Regions from separate parts of the Sinomonas terrae genome, predicted to be linked through region 2. Evidence: riboswitches for the same ligand, from Rfam matches in the RefSeq annotation. Region 2 holds a riboswitch; the other holds the start of a gene.
What was found. Region 2 has a riboswitch for cyclic di-AMP ahead of L0M17_RS15875 (hypothetical protein). Riboswitches for the same ligand answer to the same signal wherever they lie in the genome.
Positions count from the first base shown of each region.

Region 1: it holds a riboswitch for cyclic di-AMP, as region 2 does, so the genes downstream of both, L0M17_RS17565 (aggregation-promoting factor C-terminal-like domain-containing protein) here and L0M17_RS15875 (hypothetical protein) in region 2, are expected to answer to the same signal.

Region 1 is NZ_JAKZBV010000001.1:3,807,353-3,821,876, reverse strand. It holds gene L0M17_RS17600 (mannosyltransferase YkcB-related protein) at 1-1,191, opposite strand, end outside; gene L0M17_RS17595 (ArnT family glycosyltransferase) at 1,191-3,293, opposite strand; gene L0M17_RS17590 (bifunctional glycosyltransferase family 2/GtrA family protein) at 3,404-4,735, opposite strand; gene L0M17_RS17585 (DMT family transporter) at 5,027-5,926, shown strand; gene L0M17_RS17580 (sensor histidine kinase) at 6,076-7,623, opposite strand; gene L0M17_RS17575 (response regulator transcription factor) at 7,620-8,360, opposite strand; gene L0M17_RS17570 (hypothetical protein) at 8,955-9,542, shown strand; gene L0M17_RS17565 (aggregation-promoting factor C-terminal-like domain-containing protein) at 9,714-10,400, opposite strand; cyclic di-AMP (ydaO/yuaA leader) riboswitch at 10,405-10,606, opposite strand; gene L0M17_RS17560 (winged helix-turn-helix domain-containing protein) at 11,200-12,012, shown strand; gene L0M17_RS17555 (SixA phosphatase family protein) at 12,055-12,609, shown strand; gene L0M17_RS17550 (hypothetical protein) at 12,551-13,189, opposite strand; gene L0M17_RS17545 (dihydrolipoyl dehydrogenase family protein) at 13,256-14,524, opposite strand, start outside.
Region 2 is NZ_JAKZBV010000001.1:3,441,414-3,455,937, reverse strand. It holds gene L0M17_RS15920 (sensor histidine kinase) at 1-916, opposite strand, end outside; gene L0M17_RS15915 (response regulator transcription factor) at 918-1,622, opposite strand; gene L0M17_RS15910 (DNA repair helicase XPB) at 1,728-3,371, opposite strand; gene L0M17_RS15905 (helicase-associated domain-containing protein) at 3,402-5,798, opposite strand; gene L0M17_RS15900 (hypothetical protein) at 5,803-6,015, opposite strand; gene L0M17_RS15895 (cold-shock protein) at 6,190-6,567, shown strand; gene L0M17_RS15890 (DUF3027 domain-containing protein) at 6,569-7,174, shown strand; gene serC (phosphoserine transaminase) at 7,265-8,398, opposite strand; gene L0M17_RS15880 (iron-dependent transcriptional repressor DtxR) at 8,672-9,367, shown strand; cyclic di-AMP (ydaO/yuaA leader) riboswitch at 9,765-9,937, shown strand; gene L0M17_RS15875 (hypothetical protein) at 9,942-10,238, shown strand; gene L0M17_RS15870 (NlpC/P60 family protein) at 10,342-11,121, shown strand; gene L0M17_RS15865 (HNH endonuclease) at 11,341-11,841, shown strand; gene L0M17_RS15860 (NTP transferase domain-containing protein) at 11,805-12,785, shown strand; gene L0M17_RS15855 (molybdopterin molybdotransferase MoeA) at 12,782-14,179, shown strand; gene fdhD (formate dehydrogenase accessory sulfurtransferase FdhD) at 14,263-14,524, shown strand, end outside.

The DNA of each region.
Region 1 (14,524 bases), 370 kb from region 2:
GTAGTACTCGTGGATGATGCCCTGCATGAGGCTGAACGTGAGGGCCGTGACGAGAACCCAGCCTCCCCACGCCACGATCGAAGCCCGGACGGGATCCGTGCGCGGCGCTCGCCGGCCGACCCAGAGGAGCGCGGCACCCAGAAGGAGCGCGGCGGGCAGGAGCCACGCGATCTGGCCGCCGAACGTCGAGGAGAAGAGCCTCAGCAGGCCCGGTTGGCCCCAGCCGTTCGCGCCGCCCACGGAGCCGACCTCGTCGCCGCTCAGCCTGCCGAAGCCGTTGTACCCGAACGTGAGCTCGAGGATCGAGTTGGTCTGCGAGCCGCCGATGTACGGCCTTGCGCTCGGCGGGGTGAGCATGACCGCGACGATCCACCATCCCGCCGCCGCCACCATCGCACCGAGAGCGCCGAGCAGGTGCAGGAGGCGTTTGCCCACCGCATGCGGCGCCGCCCACAGATAAGCGAGCGCGAACCCCGGGACGACGAGCAGCACCTGCAGTTGCTTCGTGAGGAATCCGAGGCCGAGCAGGGCGCCGGCGAGGATAAGCCACCGCGCCTTCCCGCCCTGCACCGCGCGGACGACGCCGTATCCCGCCGCCGTCATGAGCAGCACGAGCAGCGCGTCCGGGTTGTTGAACCGGAACATGAGCGCCGCGACCGGGGTCAGGGCGAGCACGACGACGGCGAGCAAGCCTGCGCCGTGTGCGGCCCGTTCGCCTCCGGTCGCCGGGCGGCCCGCGCGCCTCACCGCGAGGTAGAGGATCCATCCCGTAGCGACTGCCATGAGGGCCTCGGGCACGAGGATCGACCACGAACTCAGGCCGAACATCCGGACCGAGAGGTCCATGATCCAGAGGGACGCTGGTGGCTTGTCGACCGTGATGGCGTTCGCGGCGTCCGACGAACCGAAGAAGAACGCCTCCCAGTTCTGGCTCCCGGCCTGGGCCGCCGCGCTGTAGAACGCGTTGGCCCACCCGCTTGCGCCGAGGTTCCACAGGTAGAGGATGCCCATGACTACCAGGAGCGCCGTCAGCTCGAGTCGGTTGCGTGCGGCACCTCCGGCGCTCACGACGCTGAGGCGGCGGAGCAGGGGACGCCGGAGAGCCGCGTCAGAGGGCGACGAAGGAGCCCAGCGGCCGGAGGCGTCCGCTGTGGAGCTGCCGGGGGTGACGACGGGTGGGAGCGAAGACATTACTTGACCAGTTTGTACACCGTCGTGTTGCCGACCGTGGTTGCCTGGAAGTTGGACTCGACCCACTGGGTGATCGCCGAGGTGTCGCTTCCGCCGCGGCCGCCGAAGCCGCCACCACCACCGATACCGCCGCCGGCGATGTAGTAGCTGATCTGGCCATTCGCGACCATGGTCTTGAACTCGTCGACGCTCGGGTACGGGTCGCTCCCCGTGAAGCCGCCCATCGCGATGACGTTCGTGTTGGATGCGAGCTCGAGGCTCGCGGCCGAGTTGGAGCCGTTGGTCGCGGCCGACCACTTGGTCGTGGTCTCCTTGAGGAGCGCCACGAGGTCGCTCGAGGTGCTCGCGTCACCGCCCGGACCGCCGCTGAAGCCGGCGCCATCGAAACCGCCCGCTCCGCCGAAGCCGCCGAAGCCCGCCCGGTTGCCGAAGCTTCCGAACCCGCCCTGTGCGGACGGGCCCGAGGTCGGGATGGAGCCCGTGTGGCCGACCGAAGCAGTCGCGACCGTGAATGCCGTGGTCCCCAGCCCGGTCGCGAGGAGCGCGGCGAGGGCGACGGAGACGGCGCCGACGCGGAGCCGGTCGAAGCGGACCAGAAGTGCGATAGCGGTGAGTACCCCGAGGATGACGACGACGAACTTGAGCCACGGGAGCCACGCCGAGTCGCGGCCGAGCAGCACCGCGGTCCAGATGCTCGTCACGAGCACCGTCGCCGCGAGGACGAGACGCGAGGGCCAATACGCCCGGCCGCGCCACAGCTCGGCGCCTCCGATGCCGACCACCCCGGCGATGCCGGGGGCCAGCGCAATCGCGTAGTACGGATGCACGGTGCCGGTCATGAAACTGAAGACACCGGCGGTCAGGATCATCCAGCCGCCCCAGACGATGAGCGAGGCGCGGACGCGATCGGTGCGGACTGCGCGGCGCGTGAACCAGAAGCCGGCCATGAGCAGGATGAGCGCCGCCGGAAGCAGCCACGAGATCTCAGTGCCGAAGCTCGAGCCGAACATCCGCAGGAGGCCGGCCGACCCACCGAAGCTCGCGCCACCTGGGCCGCCACCGTTGCCGCCGCCCGGGAATCCGCCCGCCAAGCCCGCGAATCCCGAGGCGCCCGCGCCGCTGCCGGCGGCAGCTCCGGCGTCGGACGCTCTGCCGAAGCCGCCCCCGCCGCCGAAGCCGCCGCCCCGATTGCCGAAGATGCGCGAGAAGCCGTTGTAGCCGAAGGTCAGCTCGAGGAAGCTGTTGGTCTGGGAACCGGCCATGTAAGGGCGGACGCTCGTGGGCGTGAGCGTGAACGCGAGGATGTATGCACCGGCCACGACGACGATCCCGCCGACGGCGCCGAGGAGGTGCAGGAGCCGGCGGCGGAGCGTCGTCGGGGCGGCCCAGAGGTACGCGAGGCCGAGGGCCGGGACGATGATGACGCCTTGGAGCATCTTCGTCAGGAACGCTAAGCCGATCACGGCTCCGGCCCCGACGAGCCACTTCCAGCCCGCCTTCTCGATGGCGCGGATGGTCATGTAGGCGGCGAGCACGAGGGAGAACGTGAGCATAGCGTCCGGGTTGTTGAACCGGAACATGAGGGCCGCGACCGGAGTGGCCGCGAGTGCACCGCCTGCGAGCAGACCGGCGGCAGGGCCGCTCACCCGCTTGACCGCCGCGTACATAAGCGCGACCGATGCGACGCCCGCGAGCGCCTCGGGGAGCAGCATCGTGAACGAGTTGAACCCGAAGATGCGGCCGAGGAGGCCGGGGATCCAGAACGCGGCCGGGGGCTTGTCGACGGTGATTGCGTTGCCGGCGTCGAGCGAACCGAAGAACCAGGCGGTCCAGTTCTTGCTGCCGGCCTGGATCGCGGCAGCATAGAAGGAGTTGGCGTACCCGGAATTCGTGAGGTTCCAGAGGTACAGGAACGCGCTCGCGAGCACGAGGCCGAAGCTCGACGGCCGCACCCAGCGGGCCTGGTCCCTGCCGAAGGCGAGGCGCTGCAGCCTGTTTTCGGGAGAGCCGGGGCGGGACGGGCGACGGCGGGACGCGCCGTCGTCGGACGCCGCGCCGGGCGGCGTGGGAACCGTGGTGCCGGGGGCAGTGGAGGTGGTCATGTTCTGGCCTTTCGGTCGGAAGTCTAGCTGCCGGGCGGTGCATGTGGGCGGTGCGCGTGGCGCGCTGCGCGGCGTGGATCGCGCCCGGCGTGGATCGCGCCCGGCGTGGGTCACGCCCGGCGGCGGAACACCCAGAGACGGAAGAGGAGGAACTTCAGCGCAGTTGCCGCGAGGTTCGCGACGGTGAGGACGCTGAGCTCGAGCCATTGGCCCGGGTGGGGGAGCGAGTTCATCCACACCAGGGCTCCCGCGGTGAGGGCCCAGCCGATCCCGAAGACGATGAGGCCCTCGAAATGGTGGCGGGCCAGCCTTTCGGCGCCGAGGACGCCGAACGTGAACCGCCGGTTGGCAGCCGTGTTGGCGATGGCCGTGATGAGCAGTGCCACAAAGTTGGCGGCCTGCGCGCCCATGAACGCGCGGCCGAGGAGGTACAGCGCCGCGTACGCGAGCGTCGACGCGACTCCAATCGCGCCGAAGCGCACGAGCTGGCCGAAGAGGCTCTGCCCTCGGCTGGCCTCCTCCGCGCGCTCGCCGGCCGGAAGCGGGCCGCGGGCCATGGCAGCCTGAAGCTGAGCGAGGGGAACGCGGCCGCGGGCCATGTCCGTCGTCATCCGATACATGGCGCGGAGGTCCTCAAGCGCGGTGCGGACGATGTCGACTTTCGAGTGAGGATCGTCCGTCCAGTCCACCGGCACCTCTGCGCACCGCAGGCCACAGCGCTCGGCGAGGACGAGCAGTTCGGTGTCGAAGAACCATGCCTTGTCGAGCGTGTGCGGCAGGAGCTGCCGGGCGACGTCCGCGCGGATCGCCTTGAAGCCGCACTGGGCGTCGCTGAAACGCGCGCCCATGAGCGAGTGCAGGAGGAAGTTGTACGAACGCGAGACGAACTCGCGCTTCGGCCCCCGCACCACCCTCGATGAGCGCGAGAGCCTCGTGCCGATCGAGAGGTCCGAGTGGCCCGAGATGAGCGGCGCCACGAGCGGGGCGAGCGCGTTGAGGTCGGTCGAGAGGTCCACGTCCATGTACGCGAGGACGGGGGAGTCCGAGGCTAGCCACACTCGGCGCAGCGCGTTGCCGCGCCCCTTCTCTTCGAGGTGGACCACGTGGACCCCCTCGAGTTCGCGGGCGAGCCGCTCGGCCACGCGGAGGGTCGAGTCCGTTGAGGCGTTGTCCGCGATCGTGATCCGGTACGTGTGGAGGAACTGGGTCGAGAGGTAGGCGTCGAGGTTGCGGACACAGACCTCGAGGTCGGCCTCCTCGTTGTAGACGGGGACCGTCACGTCGAGAAGGGGGATGCCTGCGCGGTTCAGCGCGGCGATGTCGAGGGCGGCGCCGGGGCGGGTTGGCGTCTGGAGTACGACGGCCGAGCCCGGCTGGGCGGTCTGCTCGCCGAGTTCTTCCTGAGCCTCGAGGGCTTGGGAGGCGGGATCCGTGAGCGTCATGATTCGACTTTCCCGCATGGGCTTATGACCGCAGTAGAGCGAAGCTGTGCCGCCCCTGTGACCGCCGCCCCGCCCCTGTCCCGTAGCACCTCCGCGGTCCCGCCCGGTTGTGCTTTCCCAATCACTCAGAACGGCGGCGTGTTCCAGCGAATTGCCGGCTCATTGCCACACAAATGGGCTGGAAGGGCGAGGATTCGGCCGGGACTGAATGGTTCGGCCTGCCCGGCGTCGGTCCTAAAGTTGATGGGTGATCCACAGAAGCGCCCTTCTCCAGTCTTGGCAGCATCGGCCATGACCCGCCGTACCTGGCTGCTCTTCGCGGCCATGAGTCTGATCTGGGGAGTCCCCTACCTGCTCATCAGCGAGGCCGTCGCCGAGGTGAGCCCCGCTGTCGTCGTCTTTGCCCGCACGGCTATCGGAGCCCTCGTCCTCCTCCCGTTCGCGTGGCGCCAGTTGCGCGTGGTGTGGGAGCACCGGTGGCCCGTGCTCGCGTTCGCGCTGCTCGAAATGGTGGGGCCGTGGTTCCTCCTGAGCGACGCGGAGCGGCACCTTTCGAGCTCCCTCGCCGGCCTGCTCATCGCGTTCGCTCCGGTTCTGGCGCTCGTGATTGCGAGAGTGATCGGTCTCGAACGGCGAATTGGCGGCGTCCGGATCGTGGGTCTCGTCGTGGCCGTGGGGGGCGTGGCGGCACTTGGTGGAGGGGGAATGGAGGCCTCTGGTCCATGGCCCGTGATCGAGATGCTGCTCGTGGCGGTCGGCTACGCGATCGCGCCGCAGGTTGCAGCCGTGAAGCTGGGCGGCGTGCCCCCGCTGCCGATGACGGCGGTCTGCCTCACCATAGCCGCCGTGCTCTCCGCGCCCTTCGCGGCCGTCACGTGGCCGACGGCTCTCCCTTCGGCAACAGCACTGGGCTCCCTCGCACTCCTCGGCCTCCTCTGCACGGCCCTCGCATTCCTGCTGTTCTTCCGCCTGATCGCCGAAGCAGGCCCGGCGCGGGCGACGGCGATCGCCTACGTGAACCCCGTCGTCGCCCTTGCGCTCGGGGTGAGCCTGCGCGGCGACCCGTTCACCCCGCTCATCGGCATCGGCGCGGTGCTCGTGCTCGCTGGCACGTTCCTCGCGACCCGGCGCTCGGCGCATGACGCCGCCCCTGCACTGGAAGCCGGGGCCGCGACCTCCACGGGGCCGTGAGGTCGGAGGGTGTTGCCGGGGCTAAAGCCGCATAGCCGTTGCTTGAAGGCATAACCGTCCCGCATAAACAGCGGTCGTGCCGTCGCGGGACGGTCATGCCGTCGCGGGACGGTCATGCCTTCACGGGACGGTCGTGCGCACCACGCGGATCAAGCCGGCAGGTAGACCGCGAACTCCGTCCGCCCCGGCCGCGACGAGAGTTCGACCGAACCGCCGTGCGCGTCCACGATCGCTTGGACGATCGAGAGCCCGAGCCCGGTCGATCCCTCGGTTCCCGTGCGGGCCTTGTCCGCCCTCGTGAAGCGTGAGAACACCTTCTTCTGCAGCTCCGGCGGGACGCCGGGACCGGTGTCCGTGACGGTGATGACGGCCTCGCCAGTCGCGGAGCGGGACACGCCCGTGATGATGGTGGTCCCGGGGTCGGTGTGCTTGCGCGCGTTGGAGAGCAGGTTGACCATCACCTGGTGCAGCCGCGCGCCGTCGGCCTTGACCTCGACCGGCTCCTCCGGCAGGTCGAGCCGCCACTGGTGGTCGGGGGAGATGACCTTCTGGTCCGAAACGGTCTCGACCACGAGCTGCGTCAGGTCGACGGGGGCGAGCTTGAGCGGTTGGCCCTCGTCGAGGCGCGCGAGGGTGAGGAGGTCCTCGACGAGCCGGCTCATCCGCAGAGACTGCGTCTCAACCCGCCCGAGCGATTCCGAACCCTGCGGCGAGAGCTGCTCGGTCATCTTGAGCATGTCCGTGTAGCCGCGGATCGCAGTGAGCGGCGTACGGAGCTCGTGCGATGCGTCCGCCACGAACTGGCGCACCTTCATCTCCGACTCCTGCCGCGACTGGAGCGCGCCCGAGACGTTGTCGAGCATGCGGTTCAGCGCGTTCCCCACGTTCCCCACCTCGGTGCCGGGGTGCGCGGCCGACGGCGGAACCCGCATCGCGAGGGCGACCTCACCGGCGTCGAGCGGAAGTTGGGCGACCTTCGCCGCGACGGAGGAGACTTGGTCGAGCGGTTTGAGGGTCTTTCGGATGACGTACGTGCCCACGAGCCCGATGAAGACGAGGCCAGCGAGCGAGACGATCACGGTGGTGAGCACGAGAGAGCCGAGCGTGCTGTCCCTGGCGGCGAGCGGGAGCCCCGTCACGATGATGTCGCCGGTCGCGGTCTGGACTGCGACGAGCCGGTAGTGACCGACGGAGAGGTTCTTGTCGACGGGCGCCGGCTGAGTGCCGCTGCCAGACGGGACGGCGGTCTGCGCGACCGAGACGAGGACGGCGGCGTCCGAGTTGCGGAGGGCGACCCGCTGGCCGTCCTGGCTGATGAATCCGGCGACCTCGAGGATGTTGTCGCGGAGGCGCGCGTTCAGGGTGCCTGCGCCCTGGCCGCGCGCCTCGAGCGGATCTGGCCGGGGGCTTGCCTCACCGGGGTTCTGCGCCGCCGACCCTGACGGCGAGGATCCCGGAATGGTGGGCTGCGTGACGCTGCCGAACTGTGCCGCCCGATGGCTCGCCTGGTACAGCTGCGTGTCGAGCTGCTGGGTGAGGAAGCCGTCCATCGAGGCGTACAACACGGAGCCGACGACGGAGCAGATCGCGACGAGGAGGAGCATCGTCGCGAGGACGAGCTTGGTGCGCAGGTGCCAGGCGTTCGGATCGGTCCAACGTCGGCGTGGCCGCGGGACGGCGCCCGCGAGGGTGCTCATCCGTCGGCGGGCTTGATGACGTAGCCCGCTCCGCGGACGGTGTGGATCATGGGCGCCCTGTTCGCGTCGATCTTCTTGCGGAGGTAGGAAATGTAGAGTTCGACGATGTTCGCCTGGCCGCCGAAGTCGTACTGCCATACGCGATCCAGGATCTGAGCCTTGCTGATGACGCGCTTCGGGTTCTCCATGAGGTAGCGGAGCAGCTCGAACTGCGTCGCGGTGAGCTGGATGTCCTCGCCTCCGCGGGTCACCTCCCGCGTGTCCGTGTTGAGCACGAGGTCGCCGACGACGAGCTCGGCGTCGTCCTGGGCCGCGACGCCCGAGCGCTGCACGAGCCGGTGGAGGCGAAGCATGACCTCCTCCATGCTGAACGGCTTCGTGACGTAGTCGTCGCCACCCGCGGCAAGCCCTGTGATGCGGTCCTCGATCGCATCCTTGGCTGTGAGGAAGAGCGCGGGCACCTCCGGGAGGAACTGCCGCACCCGCTGGAGGACCTCGACGCCGTCGAACCCTGGAATCATGACGTCCAACACGAGGACGTCCGGCCGGAAGTCACGTGCGGCCTTGACCGCAGCCGGGCCGTCCGCCGCGACCTGAACGCTCCATCCCGTCATGCGCAGCCCCATGCTCATGAGCTCGGAGAGGCTGGGCTCGTCATCGACCACGAGGGCACGGATGGGGGATCCATCCGGGTGGGTCAGAGCCGGGAGGTTGTTCGTCGTGTAAGGACTTGCCATGGTTCCAGCCTCCTGTGGATGGATAGTCCGAGCCTGAGTTAATTCTGTGGGGAGCCTGTGGACCTCAGCCTAGTCCCGAGCCTCGTCCGCGGCTCGTCCTCGGGCCGTGAAGCACAGCCTGTCCAGCCGGTGGGCACAGGGGCGGCACAGGATGGACAGCGACTCTGGTATCAGAGATCAGACCACCACCGGAGGATCACGATGTCATTCGGACAGCAGAACCCGCAGGGGCCCGAGACCCGGGCTCCGGAGACCCAAGCTCCAGACGCTCATACGCCCGGCCCTCAGGGCTCGCAGCCGACGGAAACCCTGTACCCGAACCAGCCGGGAGTTGAGGGTCCCGCGCACGGCTGGGGTGCTCCTGGTCCCTCATCCCCCTATCAGGGCTGGGGTGCGCCGGGTGCGTCCGAGGGCGGTCAGGGTTGGGGTGCGCCGAATAGTTCCTCGCCTTATCAGAGTTGGGGTGCTTCGGATTCGACGCCGCCCGCCCAGGGTTGGGGTGCGCCGGGGCCGACGACGCCGGGCCAGGGCTGGGGCGCGCGGCCAGCAGATCCTTCGGGCCGCTACAGGGGCGTGCTCTCCCGGCTCACACCAATGCAGAAGGGGCTCGCGGCGGCGGGCGTCGCCGTCGTCGTCGCTGCCGGGGCAGGTGCTGCCTACTACGCAGCGAACAGTTCGGCCAACGGCGTCTCCGCGGCGTCGTCGAACCAGGGCCTCGGCGGGGCACCGGGGCAGGCCGGCGGCGGGCAGGGCCTGAGCCAGGGAGGCAACGGCCGCGGCTTCGGCGGTCCGGGCAACATGGGTCTCGGAACCGCCGGCCAGGCGCTGCACGGCGAGTATGTGGTCCAGAGCAACGGCCAGTACGTGACCGAGCTTGAGCAGATTGGCACGATCACCGCTGCCTCAAGCAGCCAAGTCACAGTCAAGAGCGACGACGGCTATGTTCAGACCTACGCCATCTCCTCAGACACGACGATCGCTAGCTTCGCCGGCCGGCGCCAGTCCGGCGGCGGGTCGCTGAGCGCCTCGAGCCTCGCGTCCGGCCAGACCGTCCGGGTCACCGCGCTCAAGAACGGGAACGCCGCCTTGACGATCCTCGTTTCCTCTACAGCAGGAACCTCGGGCTCCGGCAACTCGGGCTCGGGAACCTCCGGTTCCTCGAGTTCGGGACAGAGTAATTAGGAACCCGGGCGACTAAGCCTTCTTGCCAGAGAAGGAAGGGCCAGAGAAGGGTCCAGAGAAGAACGACGGCGCCGCTCCCACCGTGGGGGCGGCGCCGTCGTCTGTGGTGTCTTGGCGCGTGTGGTGCCTTGGCGCGCGAGTCAGGAAGGTGGCCGCATCAGCGGCCGCCGATCAGTACCAGCCGCTCGCGTAATGGAACGTGAGGGCGTTCGCGGGGGAGCCGTACCGGTCCTTGATGTAGCCGAGGCCCCAGTCGATCTGGGTGCGGTAGTTCGTCTGCCAGTCGCTCCCGGCAGAGTCCATCTTGTTGCCAGGGAGCGCCTGCGCGATGCCGTACGCGCCGCTGCTCGAGTTCGTCGCGGTCGTGGTCCAGTCGGACTCGAGGTTCCATAGGGTGATGAGAGCCTGCATCTGGTCCTGGCCCCAGCCGTACTTGGCCAGCTGGCTGGACGCGTAGGCCTGCGCTCCGGTGGGGTCGTTGACCGGCTGCGTCTTGAGGATCTCCGCCTTAGCGGCGGCGGCCGCGGCCTGAGCCTGCTGGTCGACCTGCGCCTTCGAGACCGAGGCCACTGTCGAGCGGTCGAAGTCGAGCTTCACGTCGGCGGTGGCGCTGATCAGCGCGGCGGCCGCCCCGTTGGCCTCAGTGGCGCCGGTGGGAGTCATGTGGCCGGTGCTCGCAGCGGCGCCTCCGCCGACGGCAACGAGGCCGAGGGATGCGGCGACGACGGCGTTGCGGTACCGGCCGCCTGTTGCGGTGCCGAGTCCGGCGGTGATGCGGGCGAGACGGCTGGGCGGGGTTGCCGCACGATGCCGGCCGCGTTGGCGCGCAGGCGCGCCCGTAGGCATGGTGTTGCTCACGCAAGAGACCTCTCGTTAGCGCCTACGAAGTTAGCTGCCGGGTTCGGATGCGAGTCATCCGGCCGTGCCTTGCGGCAGGGCTTCACCCCAGGCCCCGGCTCCCGTTTTGAGCACACGGCTCTCCACAGGCCTCCTCGGCCGATTGGTTCCTCCGTCTCTGCCTGATTAACCCTCGGGCTGCCGGCAGAGTTCGGCGGGCTGCACCCAAAGGAGCACGGGGTGTCCCGTGCACTCGACCTACCCTACGGTACGGATCGCGGTTCTGTCACATTTGGGTAACAGCGGATGCTCGGAGGGGCGCGGGGAGCCGGATACGCTCCCAGCAAGGCGCGAATGAGGGCTCGAATGTGTTTGGGCCGGCCCGGCATGGGGGAGGGCCGGACGGCCGTCCGAATGGTGAGACTTCGACCGTTTGGGGTGTAGGGGGTTGCGCTCGGAGCGGTTTCCCGAAGATCCTTCGCCAGAACGCGGCTTAGGCGCAGAATATGTGAAGATGTCGGTTCACATATAGGGTTTTCCGAATGGTGAGTTGTATCACAATTCAGCTTTTCGTCTCACATTCCGAGACGGGACCCCCATTGTTACTTGCCTGTAGCCTTTGTTACGGGGCACACTCACTGGTGTGAACAAGAACTCAACGGCACCTGCAGCCTTCCGCTCCGGCCCACCCGCCGGCCGGACCATGTGCTGTTGTCGAATGCATAGCTGACTGCCCACCCCCAGCACTTGGCTCTTCGCTCAACCTGTTCAGCATTCGAAGCCGCCCGCGTCGGCTAGTTAAATACGAGGTCAGCACTCCATGTCGGTTGCATCCGGATACGTCCATATCTCTGTCCGCAACGCTCAGCGCGCCCAGGCCGCGGCCGGCCGTCAGCCTTTCGGCGGCCGCTCCACCGCTCAGCAGGAGCCGTACGGCGCAGCACGGCCCCTCCGTCCCGTCGCAGATGACTACTCTCCGATGACGGCGCCGACTCCCGTCGTCGCGCCCGGCACCGAGCCCGTGCGCTCGGTCTCGGCGGACACGGTGGCCCACGGTTTCGTCCTGTATGTGGGGATCTCGGAGGAGCAGGCGGCGGCCGCCGGCTCCTCCATCGCGAGGATCGCCCAGGAGATCCGCGCCTACGCGCAGAACCTCGTCCCCGGCGTCGAGAGCTACGCCGCTGTCGCCGTGGCCCCGTCAGGCGCTCAGGGGAGCCCGCTCGACGTCGTCCGCTCGACTTTCGGTGACCCGACCATCGGCAGCCGTCCTCGGCCCGAGCCACGCGTGGCCCAGCAGAACGAGAGCCGCCCGAGCGGCGTCCTCATCGACCTCGCCCGCCGCGAGGTGCACCTCGACGGTGATTCGCTCAACCTCACGTTCAAGGAGTTCGAGCTCCTGAACTACCTCGTCGAGAACGGCACCCGGACGGTGAGCCGCGACGAGCTGCTCGAGAACCTCTGGAAGAACGCCGAGGAAATCCCCAACGAGCGCACGATCGACGTCCACATCCGCCGCCTGCGCTCGAAGCTCGGTCGCCTGGCCAACACTGTCCGTACCGTCCGCGGGCAGGGGTACCGCTTCTACGAGCACCCCGAGGTCATCGTCTGGGCCGCCCCGGAGTACTCGATCTAGGGACGTGCCCGCCGAACGGATTCGGGCCTCTACGCTTGCTCCATGAGCAAGCACCACCTCAAGCGACTCATCGTGCTGCGCCATGCCAAGGCTGCGTGGCCGGTCGGCGTCCCTGACGTCGACAGGCCCCTGGCCGAGCGCGGGCACGCGGACGCGCCTGAGGCTGGCAAATGGCTCCTCGCCCACAAAGTGGTGGCGGACTTCATCCTGTGTTCCGTCGCGCTGCGCACACGCCAGACGTGCACGTGGGTGTGCGGCGCCCTCGGCGACCTCGCGCCCACGCCCAAGCTTGAAACGGGCCTCTACGCGGCGAGCGCCACGCGGATGCTCGCCGTCGTCAACCATGTCCCGGACACCGTGACGACGCTGCTCGTGATCGCCCACATGCCGGGCGTGCAGGATCTTGTGCTGCACCTCGCTGCGCGCGACTCCGATCAGGACGCCTACCTCGACGCCGCGAACCACTTCCCGACCGCGGGGCTGGCGGTCCTCGAGACCGAGAAGCCGTGGGCAGAGCTCGATGGTCAGGACGCGCGGCTCACCGATTTCGCGGTGCCGAGGGCCGAGAGCCGGAAGCACGGGCACCACTCGCATTAGGCCGAGGCGCGGCTTGCTTGGGCGGGTTCGTGCGCGGGGCCGAAGGCCGGCCCTCCGATGTCCGTGAGCCCTGGGCCCGACCCCCGGCGGGGCGTGCGCTCGGGCCGCGTGAACTTGGTGCCGCGGGCCGCGATCCCGCGCGCGACGACGGCCGGCGGCTCGCCCGCGCTGGCATCCGGCGGCGCTGGGGCCAGGCGGCTCCCACCAAGAGGAGTGCCAGCGTCGCGATGAAGGCGGCCACCGCCACGTAGAAGTAGGGGTCCGCGTCCCGGCTCGAGACGGTCGTGACCGCGTCGGGCGCGTCGTCCCAGGCGACGCCGAGCACCCGCAGGAATGCGAGGGTGCAGCCGACCGTCGTCGCCGTCGTTGCCGCGGCGAAGGCAGCTACGACGTAGCGATTCATCCCCAGCACCGCGTAGAGCGCGGAGAGGACGAAGGCAGCGATGGCCGCCATGGTGAGCAACCCCATCCACTCTTCGAGGAACCAGGCGGTGATTCCCGTGATCACGGTCGCGGCGGCGGCGCACCACAAGGTAGCGCGCGCACTGCGGCGCAGGGGAAGGAAACGCGAGGGAGCCACGCAGCCAGTCTGTCATCGAGAACCACCACGGACGGGCAGCGCACGCGGTGTTCCCATGCCCCGAGGCTAGAGGCCGTAGGCCTCGAGGAAACGCAGCCAGATCTCGCTGACGGTCGGGAACGAGGGGATCGCGTGCCAGAGCCGATCGAGGGGGACCTCGCCGACGACCGCGATCGTCGCTGACTGCAGGAGCTCCGCGACGTCCGGGCCTGCGAAGCACGCCCCGACGAGGGTCCGGCGGTCCTCGTCCACGAGGAACCGGGCCCAGCCCTCGTAGTCCTCGGCGAGCTGCCACGCGCCTGCCACGGAGATGGGGAGGTCGACGACGCGCACCCGGATGCCGTGCTCCCACGCCTCCTCCTCGCTGAGGCCGACCATTGCCAGTTCAGGGTCCGTGAACACGACCTGCGGGACAGCGAGCTCGTCCGCGGTCCGGGCGTACCGGCTCCACCGCGTGGGGCGCTTGTCGAGCTCACCCTTGGTCCTCGCCACAATCGCGTCGCCGGTGATTCTTGCCTGGTATTTGCCCTGATGGGTGAGCATGGCGCGGCCAGAACAGTCGCCGACCGCGTAGAGCCACGAGTTGCCGAGGACCAGGCCTGTGTCGTCGACGCGGAGCGACGTCGGCTCGATGCCGAAAGCGGGCAGCCCAAGCCCGTCGAGCGCGGGCCGCCGCCCGGCCGCGACGAGGAGCCTGGCTGCTTCGAGCGTGCGGCCGCCTGACAGCGTGACCTTCACGCCGCCGTCGTCCGTTGATTCGACGAGCTCTGCCGAGACGCCCTCGATGATCTCGACGCCGTCCGCCCGGAGGCCTCCGGCGACGAGTTCACGCGCGTCCTCCGGGAACGCGCTGAGCAGGCTCCCGCGCGCGAGGACCGTGACGCGCGAACCGAGCCGCGCGAACGCCTGCGCAAGCTCCGAGCCTGCAACCCCCGCTCCCAGGACGACGAGGCTCTCGGGGACTTCCCGGGTGCTCGTGGCGTCTGCGGTGGTCCAGTGCGGGGTGTGCTGGAGGCCGGGCACCTTGGGCGTCGACGGCCTCGAGCCTGTCGCGAGTACGACGGCGTGCCGCGCCAGCAGGTCGAAATGGTTGCCGTTGGCGTCGTCGACCGTGAGCCGCTTCGCGCCGGTGAGGCGTGCGCGGCCGCGGACGAGGGTGATGCCCGCGCCGTCGACCCATTCGACCTGCGACTGGTCGTCCCAGCTGTTGACGGCCTCGTCCCGGTGCTTGAGCACGGCGGCGACGTCGAGCGTTCCTGTGACTGCCTCTCGGGACCCCGGGACCCTGCGTGCGGCGTGCAGCGCGGTCCCTGGGCGGAGAAGCGCCTTCGAGGG
Region 2 (14,524 bases):
CGACCATCGTGCCCATGCGCTTGGCCTCGCTCTCGATCCTGCCCATCGCCATCCCGACGTCCTCCGAGGTCGAGAGCGCGCCGTGCCGGTACAGCTCGGAAAAGCCTCGGATCGTCACGAGGGGAGTGCGCAGCTCGTGCGACGCGTCCGAGACGAACCTCCGCATCCGGGCCTCGGACTCCGTTCGGTCGCGGAACGCCTGCTCGATGTGGGCGAGCATGGTGTTGAGGGACGTCGAAAGCCGGCCGAGCTCAGTGCCGGGCGCCTCTTCGTCGACGCGTTGGGAGAGGTCGCCCGCGGCGATCGCCGCGGCGGTCTTCTCAACGCGGCGAAGCGGACGGAAGGCGCGCGTCACGGTCCAAGAAGCGACGAAGAAGACGATGGCCAGCGTGAGGACGCCGACGCCGATCTCGAGGAGGAGCGTGTGGTTCATGGCGTCGTCGACGCTCGTGAGCGGCAGCGCGATGAGCATCGCGGCGCGTTCGCCCGTGCTCGTGATGCGAACAGGGATCGCGATGTACCGCCAGTCCGAATCGCCGTCCGTCCCGTTGGCCTGCCGGATGATGTGCTGGCTCTGCATCTGCTGCGCCTGGTCCGGCGTGATCATGGCGACGTCGGGGCGCGCCTGATTCGGATTGGGCACCGGGTAGGTGCGCGGCGGGGCGCTGCTCGTGTAGAGGACCAGAACGTAGTCGGTCGGAAGCTCGGGGTTCGGCGTGGTCAGCAGGTCGATGTTCTGGTTCTGCTGGGCGTAGTCCGAGGCGTCGATGAGCTTGTCGTCCACCTGCCCGACCAGGAACTGGTGGAGCTGAGTCAGCGTCCCCGCACTCGTGAAGACGATGGCCGCTGTGAGGAGCACCATCATGATGGCGACGAGCTGCGAGCGCAGCGACGCCGTCTTCCAGCGTGCGAGCACGTTACCGCTTTTCGGCAGTCCTGAGGACGTAACCGACTCCGCGCTTGGTCTGGATGAGGCTCGGTCCATTCGCGTCCACCTTGCGCCGGAGGTACGAGATGTAGGACTCCACGATCGACGCGTCACCGTTGAAGTCGTATTCCCAGACGTGGTCGAGGATCTGCGACTTCGAGAGGACCCGGTTCGGGTTGAGCATCATGTAGCGCAGGAGTTTGAACTCGGTCGGGGAAAGGTCGATGGTCATGCCGCCGCGGCGGACCTCGTGCGCGTCGTCGTCGAGCTCGAGGTCGTCGACACGGATGACCGCGTCGTCGTCGAGGATGGGCTGGGTGCGCCGGAGGACGGCGCGGATGCGCGCGACGACCTCGTCGAGGCTGAAAGGTTTCGTGACGTAGTCGTCGCCGCCGACGGTGAGGCCCTGGACCTTGTCCTCGGTCTCGTCCTTGGCCGTGAGGAACAGGACGGGGACATAGCGGCCAGACGCCCGGAGCTTGCGGGTCACTGTGAAGCCGTCCATGTCCGGCAGCATGACGTCGAGCACCATGAGATCGGGCGCCTGCTCCTCCGCGGCTGCGAGGGCTTCGCGGCCGTTGCTCGCGGCGATGACCTCGAAGCCTGCGAAGCGCAGTGAGGTCGAAAGCAGTTCGCGGATGTTGGGCTCGTCGTCCACGACGAGGAGCTTGGCTTCAGGTCCCGTGTTCTTCACGCTCCCATGGTGCGCCCAGATTCTGAGAATCGGCTGGAGGCTTTCTGTGTGCGGTCGACGGCGAGGCTGGACCCTGATTGGGAGGTCTCCGAGGGGAGGAGCGGCTCAGTCCTTCGCGAGGTCCGCCGCGTCGACGATGCGGTAGGCGTACCCCTGCTCGGCCAGGAAGCGCTGGCGTTTCGCGGCGAATTCCTGGTCGAGGGTGTCTCGCGCGACGAGCGCGTAGAAGCGCGCCGCGCGCCCGTCCGCCTTGGGCCGCAGCAGCCGGCCGAGCCGCTGGGCCTCCTCCTGTCGGGACCCGAACGAGCCGGAGACCTGGATCGCGACGGCGGCCTCGGGCAGGTCGATCGAGAAGTTCGCCACCTTCGACACGACGAGGCGGTTCAGCTCGCCGGCGCGGAACGCATCGAAGAGCCGCTGCCGCTCCTTGACGCTCGTCGAGCCCTTGATGACGGGGGCGTTGACTCGCTCGCCGATCTCGTCGAGCTGGTCGATGTACTGCCCGATCACGAGGAGCTGGTCGTTCGCGTGCCGAGCGACGAGGCGTTCGACGACGTCCGTCTTCGTCTCGCTCGACACGCACAGGCGGTACTTGTCGGCGTCGTCGGCCATCGCGTAGGCCATCCGCTCCTCGCGGGGAAGGTCCACGCGGACCTCGACGCAGTCGGCGGGCGCGATGTAGCCCTGCGCCTCGATGTCCTTCCACGGGGCGTCGTAGCGCTTCGGGCCGATGAGCGAGAACACCTCACCCTCGCGCCCGTCTTCCCGCACGAGCGTGGCCGTCAAGCCCAGCCGACGGCGCGCTTGGAGGTCCGCTGTCATGCGGAAGATGGGTGCGGGCAGCAGGTGGACCTCGTCGTAGACGATGAGCCCCCAGTCGTTCTGGTCGACGAGTTCGAGGTGCGGGTAGAGGCCGCCGCGCTTCACCGTGAGGACCTGATAGGTCGCGATCGTCACGGGCCGGACTTCCTTGACGGAGCCCGAGTACTCGCCGATCTCGTCCTCGGTGAGGCTCGTGCGCTTGAGCAGCTCCTGCTTCCACTGGCGCGCGGAGACGGTGTTCGTGACGAGGATGAGGGTCGTGGTCGAGGACTGCGCCATCGCGGCCGCGCCGACGAGCGTCTTGCCCGCACCGCACGGGAGGACGACGACGCCGCTGCCGCCGGCCCAGAAATTCTCGGCGGCGAGGCGCTGGTATGGCCGGAGGGCCCAGCCGTTCTCCTCGAGGGCGATGGGGTGGGGCGTCCCGTCGACGTAGCCGGCGCGGTCGTCGGCGGGCCACCCGATCTTCAGCAGCGCCTGCTTGAGCTGGCCGCGCTCCGACGAATGGACGACGACGGTCTCCCCGTCGATGCGCGGGCCGAGGAGGGGCGCGATCTTCTTCGCCCGCATGACTTCCTCGAGCACTGGGTAGTCGTCGGTCCGCATGACGAGGCCGTGCTGGGGATCCTTCTCGAGCCGCAGCCTGCCGTAGCGGGACATCGTCTCCTCGATGTCGATGAGGAGGGAGTGCGGGACGGGGAACCGTGAATAGCGCAGGAGCGTGTCGAGGACCTTCTCGGCGTCGATTCCCGCGGCGCGCGCGTTCCACAGCCCGAGGGGCGTGACCCGGTAGGTGTGGACGTGCTCGGGGGCGCGTTCGAGCTCGGCGAACGCCGCGATCGCGTGCCGTGCCTCGGTCGCCTGCTCATGGTCGACCTCGAGCAGGATCGTCTTGTCGCTCTGGACTATCAGCGGGCCGTCAGACACGGGTGCTCCTTCTTGGGCCCGCTCGGGTTATCAGGCCAGCTCGACGTCGATGATGCGGTGAACGCTGAGCACGCGCTCGGTTTCCCGCTCGGGGTCGAAGACGCGCACCCGGCCCGCGGAGATCGAGACCGGGCGTAGTTCCTCCACCGTCGAGTTGCCGAGCGCATCAACGATATTCAAGCGTACTGCCCGCTTGAGCCGGATGGCCTTCTGCAGTGTCTCGATGCCGAGCATCGGCGCGGCCTCGTCGCCGTTGGCGACCACGGCCGACTGGTTCCGCAGGATCGCGAGCTGGGCCTCGACGTCGTCCGCTGTGGGAATGGCGGGCCTGGGCTGAGGCGTGGGCAACGCGGTCGCCCCCGCGCCGCCGCGTGATCGCTGGAGCCGCACTACCGGATCGAACGAGGAATCGATGGCCGGCGCCAAGCCGAGCTCGCGAAGGACGGTTGCGGCTTCCTGGGGCGTGGCATTGCTGACGAGGACCGTGGGCGCGATCTGGGTGAGTCCGAGCTGCTGGGCCGACGGTTCGCGGAGGAGTCCGGCGAGGGCGGCTTCGTCGTCGCTCGAGATGAAGGACCCGGCGCGCCCGATGCGGATGCGCCCGTAGCGGCCCGCAGTGTCCTCGATGAGGTAGGCGAGGGGCTGCGGGATGCCGGCCTCCGCGTGCTGGGCGAGGAAGGCCGAGATCGACGCCGCGTCCTCGCCGGCGTCCAGCGCTCGCCGGAGGCTCGTCGCTGAGAAGCGGTAGATCGTCGCGGGCCCGCGCCCCTCGGCATCGGCGAGGAGGGCAAGGCGCCGCGCGAGGCCGGGCTCGAGGTAGCCCGGGGCGACGGCGGTCAGGTCTGCTTGGAGGTGGATCCGATCGACGCTCTGCGGGAGGATCTCCTCGAGCAGGGCGCGGAGGCCCTCGTAGTCGCCGCGCACAACAGCGGAGCCAGCCCTTGTGAGGGCACCCGACCCGAGGAAGCCGATCATCGTCGCCTCGGCGAGGACCCCGTCGAGTAGGCCGCGCAGGCGGCGCGCAAGGCGCGGCTGGGCCCATTCGAGGCGGGTCCGGACGTCCTGGGCGCGGACGACGACGGCGCGTCCGTCCGAGCTGCTCGCCTCACTGCTGAGCTCGGCCGCCACTTCGAGGACCCGACGCCGGACGGTCGCCGCGTCGGGACGCTGCCCCTCGCCGGAGAGAGGGGCGAGCTGCCCGCCGCCCTCCGCGGTCATCGCGAGCGAGGCGACCCGGGGCGTGTCGAGCCACGAGGCCGCGATCAGGAGCCACTGCTCGGGGCGGGGGAGCGCGAGCCATTCCTCGGCAGCCGTGGCGCGCCACGTGGAGGTGTCGACGTCGAGCGTGAGGATGCCCACGGCCGCGGCGAGTTCGAGCGCGAGGACGGTCTGATCGGAGTCCGCGCGGAGCGCGGCGGTGATCCGGCGCAGCTCCCGGGTTCCCACGCCGCCGGCGCGGAGCGTCTCGATGGGTCGCTCCGCGGCCTCGACCGCGAGCCCGCTCACGAGCCGGAGGACCTCGCCGATCGCGCCGAGCGCTGCGTTACGCCGGAGGGCAGTGCTCGTGGTTGTGGCGGGCGGGGGCGGCGGGTCGAGCGCGAGGTCGGGGACGATCCGGCCGCCGCGCAGGGCAAGGCCCACAGGGCGGGGCAGCTCGACGTGCTCGTCGTCGAGCGGGACGAGCAGACCGTGCGAAAGGAGCCAATCGACAGGGTTGTCGGTCTTCCGCCCCGGGCGCACGCGTGCCTCGGCGTGCGGCACGGCGCCGACGGGCCAGTTCGTGAACTTCGAGAGGACTTCGCGCGCCTTCGGGGGCGCGCTCTCGAGCGCCTCGGGGAGCGCAGCCCAACGCTCGAGCGCGTACGCGGCGGCGATGCGATGCTCAACGTGCTGCTGCTGGGCCGCCGCGGGGATCGCGTTGACGATGTCCGCGGCTTTCTCCGCGAAGAACTGCGAGACGGACGTGAGCTCGGTGTAGCCCCGCCCGAGGCCGGCCGGGTAGCTGCCTAGGACCTCCCTGACGCGCGCGACCGGCTGGTAGTAACGCCGCCTGCTCCCCGACGCGGAGTGGATGGAATCCGGAGGGTCGGCGCGGTAGATGAGCGCGAGCTGCGAGAGGTCGGCGAGGATCGCGTCGAGGGTGCCGAGAGTCGCGTTGCCGACGGCGTGGCGGAGTTCGACGGCGCTGCCGCTGCGGCCTTCGTCCTCGTCCGTGGTCAGGACGAGGGCCTCGAGCACCTGCAGCTGCGGCTTCGACAGCGATTCGAGAGCCCGCTGGAGGCTGACGCGGGCGCAGGCCCGCGCGGCGAGGGCAGCAAAATCGGGAACGCCGGGCGTGATGAGGTCCGGCCTGGCGGCGAAGAGACGGCGTAGAGCATCGTTGCCCCGAGCGGATAGTTCTTCGGCGAGTGCGCGGATCGATGACATGCCCCTAGCGCTTCCTCCTTTCGAGGAACGCCGCGACGAGCGCGGCGCCCATGCAAGCGAACGCGAGTGGAAGGCCGTAGAGCACGACGGCGGCCATCCAGCCGGGAGGCGTCTTCCCCGACGCTGCCAGTACGAGGGCAAGCGCGACCGTCGCGAAGGAGAAGACCGCGACAGCTGCACCGCCCCAAGAGGCGACGCGGCGGAATGTTGGCGCCATGAATCCAAACCTAACAGTGCCAGAGCCTCTGGCGCGTCCGTGGCTGACCGGACACAGTAATCTAGGGAGAGCGGTTCGCGCAGAACAGCGAGCAATTACTCCAACAGCGAGCAATTACTCGAACAGCGAGCAATCAGCCGAACGATGAGCAATCAACAGATTGGGGTCAGGGCAGTGCCCACTGGCAAGGTCAAGTTCTTCGACAAGGCGAAGGGCTTCGGGTTCATTGCGGGCGATGACGGGCACGAGGTCTTCCTGCCGGGCAGCGCTGTCCCCGCCGGTGCGGGTGAGATCAGGACTGGAACCCGGCTCGAGTACGGCATTGCCGAGGGCAAGCGCGGCCCGCAGGCGCTCGGCGTGCGCGTGCTCGAGAAGCTTCCGTCCGTGGCTCGGGCCAAGCGCATGCCCGCACGCGAGCTGGCCCCGATCGTCCAGGACCTCGTGAGTGTCCTGGACAATCTGTCGGGGCAGCTCGCCAAGGGGACCTACCCCGAGAAGGGCGCCACGATCGCGGCCGCCCTCCGCCGCGTAGCCGACCAGCTCGACGTCTGACATGGCAGGGCAAGCTTCTTCCTCCACCACCGCGGGCGGCGCTGAACCGCGGCCGCGGGCTGGCGTCCCTGTGTGGCGCGTCGGCAAGCCGGACGCTCTCCTGGCCGGAGCGGTCGGGGCTGCGCGGGCAGCCCTCCTCGAGGCCGTCGACGCAGAGCACATTGGCCGCCACCTTGGGGCGAAGAGCGAGGGCGAGCGCCTCGTCACCCATCTCTTCGAATGCCTCCGCCCGGGCTACCGAGGCTGGCAGTGGTACGTGACGGTGGCGAGGGTTTCGCGGTCCAAGATCGTCACCGTCAGCGAGCTCGGCGTCCTGCCGAGCGAGGATTCGGTGCTCGCTCCGGAGTGGGTGCCGTGGTCGGAACGCGTGCGGCCCGAGGAGCGGGAGCAGGCGATCCTCGACGCGGCGGCAGAGGGCGTCGAGGCCGCCGATGAGGCCGATGAGTACGACGACGAGGCCGCTGACGAGTCCGCGGATGATTCCTCTGACGAGGGCCCTGACGAGGCAGAGGAAGCCGAAGCAGAGGAAGCCGAGGCAGAGGAAGCGATTGAGGCGGCCGACGCGGAGGCCGCAGGCATCACCGACATCGACGACGAGATCGACTGAGCCGGTATTTAGCTGGCATAACGGTCAACTGGCTTAACGTTCAATGGTCAGCTCCCGCGGGTGGATTCCCGCCGGAGCTGACCATTTGTGTCAGCCGCGCAGGGCCGCCACTACGTAGTCGATGCACTGCGTGAGCTTGGTGACGTCGTCGGGCTCGATCGCCACGAAGGTCGCGATGCGGAGCTGATTGCGCCCGAGCTTCCGGTACGGCTCCGTGTCGACGACGCCGTTCGCCCGCAGGATCTTCGCGACCTGGGCCGCGTCGACCGACTCATCGAAGTCGATGGTTGCGATGACGTTCGAGCGCTCGGACGGGTTGGAGACGAACGGGGTCGCGAAGTCGGAGGCCTCGGCCCACGAATAGATGCGCTCGGCGGAGTCCGCGGTCCGCTTGGTCGCCCAGTCCAGGCCGCCCTGGGCATTGAGCCACTCCACTTGGGCGTTGAGGCCCACGAGCGTTGTGAGGCTCGGCGTGTTGTACGTCTGGTTCAGCTTGGAGTTGTCGACCGCGGTCTTGAGGTCGAGGAAGTCCGGAATCCACCGTCCCGAGCCCTTGATCTCCTCGACGCGCTCGAGCGCGGCGGGGGAGAACAGCGCGAGCCACAGGCCGCCGTCGGACGCGAAGTTCTTCTGGGGGGCGAAGTAGTAGACATCGGCCTCGGCGATGTCCACATCGAGCCCGCCTGCGGCGCTCGTCGCGTCGATGACAACGAGTGAGCCCTCGTCGGCGCCCTCGACCCGGCGAACGGGAGCCGCCACGCCGGTTGAGGTCTCGTTCTGCGGCCATGCGTACACGTCCACGCCGCCCTCTGCTGCCGGCTCCGGACGGGTGCCCGGCTCGGACGTGCGGATGCTGGAGGCCTCGAGGAACGGCGCCTTGTCCGTGGCTTTGGCGAACTTGGAACCGAACTCGCCGAACGAGAGGTGCTGAGCCTTCGAGCGTACGAGCCCGAACGACGCCGCATCCCAGAACGCGGTCGAGCCGCCGACGCCGAGGATCACCTCGTAGCCCTCCGGCGCCTTGAAGAACGAGGAGAGACCCTCGCGGACGGAGCCGACGAGGTTCTTCACGGGGGCCTGGCGGTGCGAAGTACCGAGGAGCTTCGTCCCAGCGGCCGCGATTGCCTCGACCTGCTCCTTCCTCACCTTCGAGGGGCCGGCACCGAATCGGCCGTCGGCCGGCAGGAGGTCGGCAGGAATGTCCAGCTGGGTCGTTTCGCTCACGGGGGCTCCTTGCAACGATTCCGGGCGGAGGCTCCTTCCGCCCCGCAACAGTCTGCCGCACGGGCTTGGCGACGGGTTAATCCAAGACATGCGCGCGACGCAGTTCCCTGGCCTCGAACGCGACGCAGTTCCCTGGCCTCAGATCCGGGCCGCAAGCGCTAATCTGAGCAGTTCAAAATAAGCTAGACTGGGCCTGCACTCACCGTGCTGCGCGCCCTGTTCCTCCGCCAGGCGCGGGAACCGCTGTTTCGCTTCCAAGGAGCCGCTGGCCGCATGACCGACCTCATCGACACCACTGAGATGTATCTCCGCACCATCCTCGAACTCGAGGAGGAGGGGATCGTTCCCCTGCGGGCGCGCATCGCGGAGCGCCTTCGGCACTCGGGTCCCACGGTGTCGCAGACGGTCGCCCGCATGGAGCGTGACGGCCTCGTGGTGGTGACGGGGGACCGCCACCTCGAGCTCACGGTCCTGGGGCGCAAGCGCGCAACCGAGGTCATGCGCAAGCACCGGCTCGCCGAGCGGCTCCTGTCCGACGTCATCGGGCTCGACTGGGCCTATGTCCACGACGAGGCCTGCCGTTGGGAGCACGTCATGAGCGAGCGCGTCGAGCGGCGTCTGTACGAGCTCTTGGGGCGCCCGAGCGAATCGCCGTACGGCAACCCGATCCCCGGACTCGAGGCCCTTGGCGGCGAGCCCTCAGAGGCTTTCACAGTAGGTGTGATCACCCTGGTCGATGCTATGCGGGAGTATGCGCCGGGGTCGCGGGTCATGGTGTGCCGCCTCGCGGAGCCGATCCAAGTGGACCCTGAGCTCCTCGCCCAGCTCGACGAGGGCGGGATCCGTCCGGGGGCGAAGCTCGCGCTCGAGCGGGTTGGCGACTACATCTCGGTGCGGACGCCCGAGGTCGACGGCGCCCTCGAGCTTCCCGTCGAGGTCGCCGCCCACGTCTTTGTCTCGATCTCGTGAGTGCGGCTGGCTCGTGACCGCCGCTGGATTTGGGTCACTGTAGCCTGTGGGACAGATCTCACAGGTTCGAACACGCCGAGAAGGAAAAAATCTACTTCTTGGACAAATGAGAGAACGCTACCCGCGACCGCTATCTCACTAAAGGTCACGGCAAGATCACGAATCGCCCTCGGGTGACACTTCTCACTCACCCTGCCATCGAGTCGTGAACCGACTCAATGGACCCTTGAAGGGGCGGCAAGCCCGTGATTCCGGGGTTTTTGGACCAAGATCCGTGTCCTGGCCGTGATCATCTGAGATACCGCTGTGATCCGAATGTGACTTTCCGTGAGAAGTCGGCTACGCTCGTTCGTGTTCCAGCTCCAACCAAGTTGGAACATCCGGTCGGATTGCCTAGCTCTGCCGCTGGCCGGAGTCCGTTCGCACAACCGTCTGGCAGGGGCGGGGGAACCAATTTCGGGCCTCCTCACGGAGGTCCTTGGGGTAAAGCAGCCCGGTGCTTGCACCGGGAGGCCGGATACTTCCAGTCCGAACCCGACAGCTCACCTCGCAGGCATTGGGAGAGGCTACCTCTGTGTCGTCACGCAACGTCATTGCGCGTCGTTGGGCCATGCCGGCCCGCAACAGCCGTACCACGGCTGCTGCTCCGGCCATGCCCGATGACGCAGGCATCGTCGGCCGTACGGCCGTCGCCGCTGCGCCACGCTTGACTGTTGCCACGGGTTCGCCCGTGTCAAACAAGCTGCAGCGCAAAGCCTCGGTCCTCTCCGACGTCGGCAGCGCCCGCTTCTCGAGCGTCGTCGCGTCAAAGAAGTCGATTTCCGGCATGCACTCGCACGCCGCCGGTTGCGGCTTCTGTACGTTCCGCTGACCCCCTGACCGTGAGGGTTCACGGCCGTCCCCCAACGGCCGCGTCCTCATCCGCGTGCCAAAACCCCCAGGCGCGCGGGCGACGAAAGAGAGAAACGCCCCAGATGTCCACTCGTGCTGGAATCGCTCGGCACCGGGCCGAGAACACCTCCTCCATCGCCATCATCGCGAAGGCCGTGACGGAGAACGCCGGCGGCATGGGCCGTCAGGCTGCCGTCATCGCTGCCGCTTCGGGCCTGGTCCTGACGAGCGGCGTTGCCGCCAACGCGGCCGAGCTCCCCACTCAGCGTGATGCTTCCGCACCTGCTGCTCTGCAGGTCCAGACCGCCGTTGACGCCAACGTCGCCGCCGATGCTGGTGCCCAGGTGAGCTTCGAGCGGCCGGCCGTCGGGTCGGAAGCCGCTCCGGCTCCTGCTCCGGCGCCTGCCCCTGTTCAGCAGGCCGCGACCAACGTCACTCCCGCAGCGGATACCACTCCCGCCCCCGCCCCTGCCGCTACGACGACGGCCACCGCGACCGCCGCCGTCCAGACGGCTCCCGCCGCCTCCTCGAGCGGGAAGGGCGCGGCGATCGCCGCTGCCGCCTACGCACAGCTCGGCGTCCACCAGGACTGCACGATGCTTGTGACGAACGCGCTCGCCGCGGTCGGCATCTACTTCCACGGCTGGCCGGCCGACTACATGTCCCTCGGCCACATTGTGAGTGGCTCCGAGGCCCAGCCCGGCGACCTCGTGTACTACCAGAACGGTGGCATGGGCATGGCCCACATCGCCGTCTACGTCGGCAACGGCATGGCTGTCCACGGCGGTTGGGACGGCGACAACACTGTTCTCTACAGCGTGAACGTCGGTTCCGGCCCCGTCTTCATCCACGTCGACCGCTGATCCCGGTCTTCTCCTAAAACGGCGCCTCTCCCTGAAGGGAGGGGCGCCGTTTTTGGTATCAGGGGAGTGAACAATCGGTAGAGGTTGCGGCCGAACACCGTCGTGGTTCGTAAAACTGCAAATTCGTTCAGTACTCTAAAAGGGTCGATCAGCCCGACCATGCACAGGGCAGCCGGCCCTGTGCCCCTGATCGGGTGCGGCCGTGAAGAGGAACGCAGCATGCGCACACTCGTCCTGAATGCCGGTTACGAACCATTGGCGGTAGTGAGCTTCCGCCGGGCCCTCGTGCTTGTCCTCGCCGGAAAGGCGAGCATCGTCGCGGAGGACGGCGATCCAGTCGTCGGTCCGCGCGATGTGCTCGGGCGCCCGTCAGTGATCCTGCTCAACCGCTACATCAGACCCCGGAGAACGCACACCGCGACGGTCAGCAGACGCGGGGTGCTTCGCAGAGACGGGCACCTGTGTGCTTACTGCGGCAAGACCGCCCACACCATCGACCATGTGCTTCCGAAGTCGCGCGGCGGCCAGGACACCTGGGAGAATCTGGTGGCGTGCTGCCTGCGCTGCAACAACCTCAAGGGAGACCACACTCCAGCCGAGATGGGGTGGAAGCTTCGCTTCACTCCCCAGACCCCGGTCGGGACGATCTGGCAGATCAAGGAACTCGAGAAGCCGATCGCCCAGTGGAGTCCCTTCCTCCTCCCGGAGTCGGCGGCCTGAACGCCCACCAGAAGGCGCCCGCGTTCGATGCTGTCATCCTGGCCGGGGGCCGGGCTTCGCGGCTCGGCGGCTACCCCAAGCCCCAGCTCGTCTATGAGGGCGTCACGCTGCTCGATCGCGCCCTCGGTGCCGTGGGCGGGGCGGAGAGGGTCGTCGTCGTGGGCCCCCGACAGCACGTGCCTCGCTCCGTGGGCTGGGCGCGCGAGTCGCCGCTGTTCGCTGGGCCCGTCGCCGCCCTTGGAGCGGGCGTCGCCGCGCTCGCTCCGTCGATCGAAGGGCGGGGCGCACCGTGGGTCGCCGTCCTTGCCGCGGATCTCCCGCGCGCGGGCGAGGCGTTCGCCCCTCTTCTTGCGGCCTGCGCGCTTGAACCCCCCGCCGACGTCGTGCTCGCCGAGGATGAAGGGGGCCGCCCGCAGCCGCTCCTCGCACTGTACCGGCGCGCTCCCCTCGAACGGGCCCTCGCCGCCTTGGCCGACGACGGCGGTCTGGCCGACCGGCCCTTGCGGCATCTCGTTGCTAGGCTGTCGGTGCAGCCCCTGCGCCTGAAGCCAGGCCTGGCCGACGACGTCGACACATGGTCCTCCGCGGAGCGTTGGGGCATCCCCCGCCCGGAACGACCGGGCGCGCAGAGCGAGTACGAGGAGCCCGAGATGCCGGAGACGGACAACGACGAGATCCTGCGGGCATGGTGCGCCGAGCTTGTTGAGGCCTTCGAGCTCGATGGGCTCGAGGTCGACATCGACGCGGTGCTCGGTCTCGCGGGGGTGGCCGCGCACGGTGTCGTGCGCCCAGCGGCACCGCTCACGACCTTCATCGCGGCCTACGCGGCAGGGTTTGCCGCGGGCAGCGGGCAAGCCGGAGAGAAGGTCGCGATGGAATCGGCCATCGACGTCGCGCGCCGGGCCCTGAAGTCGCGGGCCGATCGGGCCGGGTCCGGGGAATGAGCGACGGCGCCGCGGGCGCCGCGCACTCCCTGCACCACTCATGGTCGGAGGCCCGCGCGGCGGCGGCCGCGGCGGGATCCCCGATTCCGCCGGCCGAAGCCCCGCTCTCTGCGTGCGCGGGCCGGGCCTTGGCAAAGGACCTCACCGCGCTCACGCCGTTGCCCCACTACGCGTCGTCGGCCATGGATGGCTGGGCGGTGAGCGGCACTGGGCCGTGGATCCTCGCCGAGCCTGGGGAACCACTCGCCGCGCATCAGGCGAGCCCCATCGTGACGGGGGGCGCGCTGCCAGCGGGGGCCCGTGCCGTCCTGCGCCGCGAGTACGGCGAGATCGCGCCGGATGACGAAGGCCTCCCGCACCTCCGCCTGGGCCCCGCGGCGCCCCCCGGCTCGCCTTCCGGCGGGGCGGACCTCCGACCCGCCGGAGAGGAAGCCCAGCCCGGAGACGTCTTGCTGCCGGTGGGCACGGAGCTCGGACCAGCCCAGCTCGCGCTGGCCGCGATCGCCGGGTATGACGAACTTCCGGTCGAGGGGCGGCCACTAGTTCGGATCGTGCGCACGGGCTCAGAGGTCGTCGAGTCGGGGATGCCCGAGCCGGGACGGGTCCGCGACGTCTTCAGTTTCCTCATCCCACCGCTTGTGGCGGCCTACGGGGGGATCCTCGTGGGCCAGCAGAAGATCGGCGACGCCGCCGAGGAGTGGCATGCGGCCCTCGCGGACGACGCCGTAGCAGACACGGCGGTAGAAGACGCGGTAGAAGACGCGGTAGAAGACGCGGTAGAAGGAAGCGGAAGCGCGAGCGCCCCATCACAACTCGGCCCGGCCGACGTCGTCATCACCACGGGCGGCACCGGCAAAGGCGAGTCCGATCACCTGCGCGACGTCGTCGCCCGGCTGGGCGGACGCCTGCTCGTCGACGGCATCTCGATGCGGCCCGGCCACCCGACGGTTCTCGCGGAACTGCCTGACGGGCGGTTCTTCGTGGGACTCCCGGGAAACCCTCTTGCCGCGGTCATGGGCTTTCTTGCCGTGGGGGAGCCGCTCCTCTCCACCCTCGGGGGACGCCCTCCGTTGAATACGGTCGAGTTGCCGTCGGGAACCGTCTTCGAGCCCGAGCTCAAGCGGACGCGGCTCGTCCCCTTCCGGCGCATGTATGGGATGGCGTCGCCGGCCGGTGCCACCGGGTCGGGGATGCTGCGCGGGCTCGCGCGGGCCGACGGCGTCATGGTGATCCCGCCACACGGCGTCCAGCTCGGCGAACCTGTGCAGGTGCTGCCGCTCCCGTGGGGACGGCCGCTCGTCGAGCCCGCCGTGGAAACTGCCGCCAAGCCGAAGCCGAAGCGTAGGAGCGTCTCGTCGAAGGAGCCCGTGGACTGGAGCGCGCTCGATGCCTGATCGCAGACAGCGCCGGCCGCGCTCGTTTTGAGGCGGCTGGGAGGGGCAGGATGGTGTTTACGAGCAGTGATGGAGGGATCCCCATGGGCCGGCTGAGCCAGCGGCGCCGCGTGCGCAAGTTCGTCCTCGGCAGCGAATATCCGGTGCGGGACAAGGAGGATGTGCTCGCAGTCGAGGAGCCGCTCGAGATCCGTCTCTCAGGTCCCTCCCGAACCTTCACCTACAGCGTCACCATGCGCACGCCGGGAGACGACTTCGACCTCGTCGCCGGCTTCCTCGTCTCCGAGGGCGTCGTGTGGGAGCCCGGGCAGATCATCGCCGAGCGGTTCTGCGGCGGCGAGGACG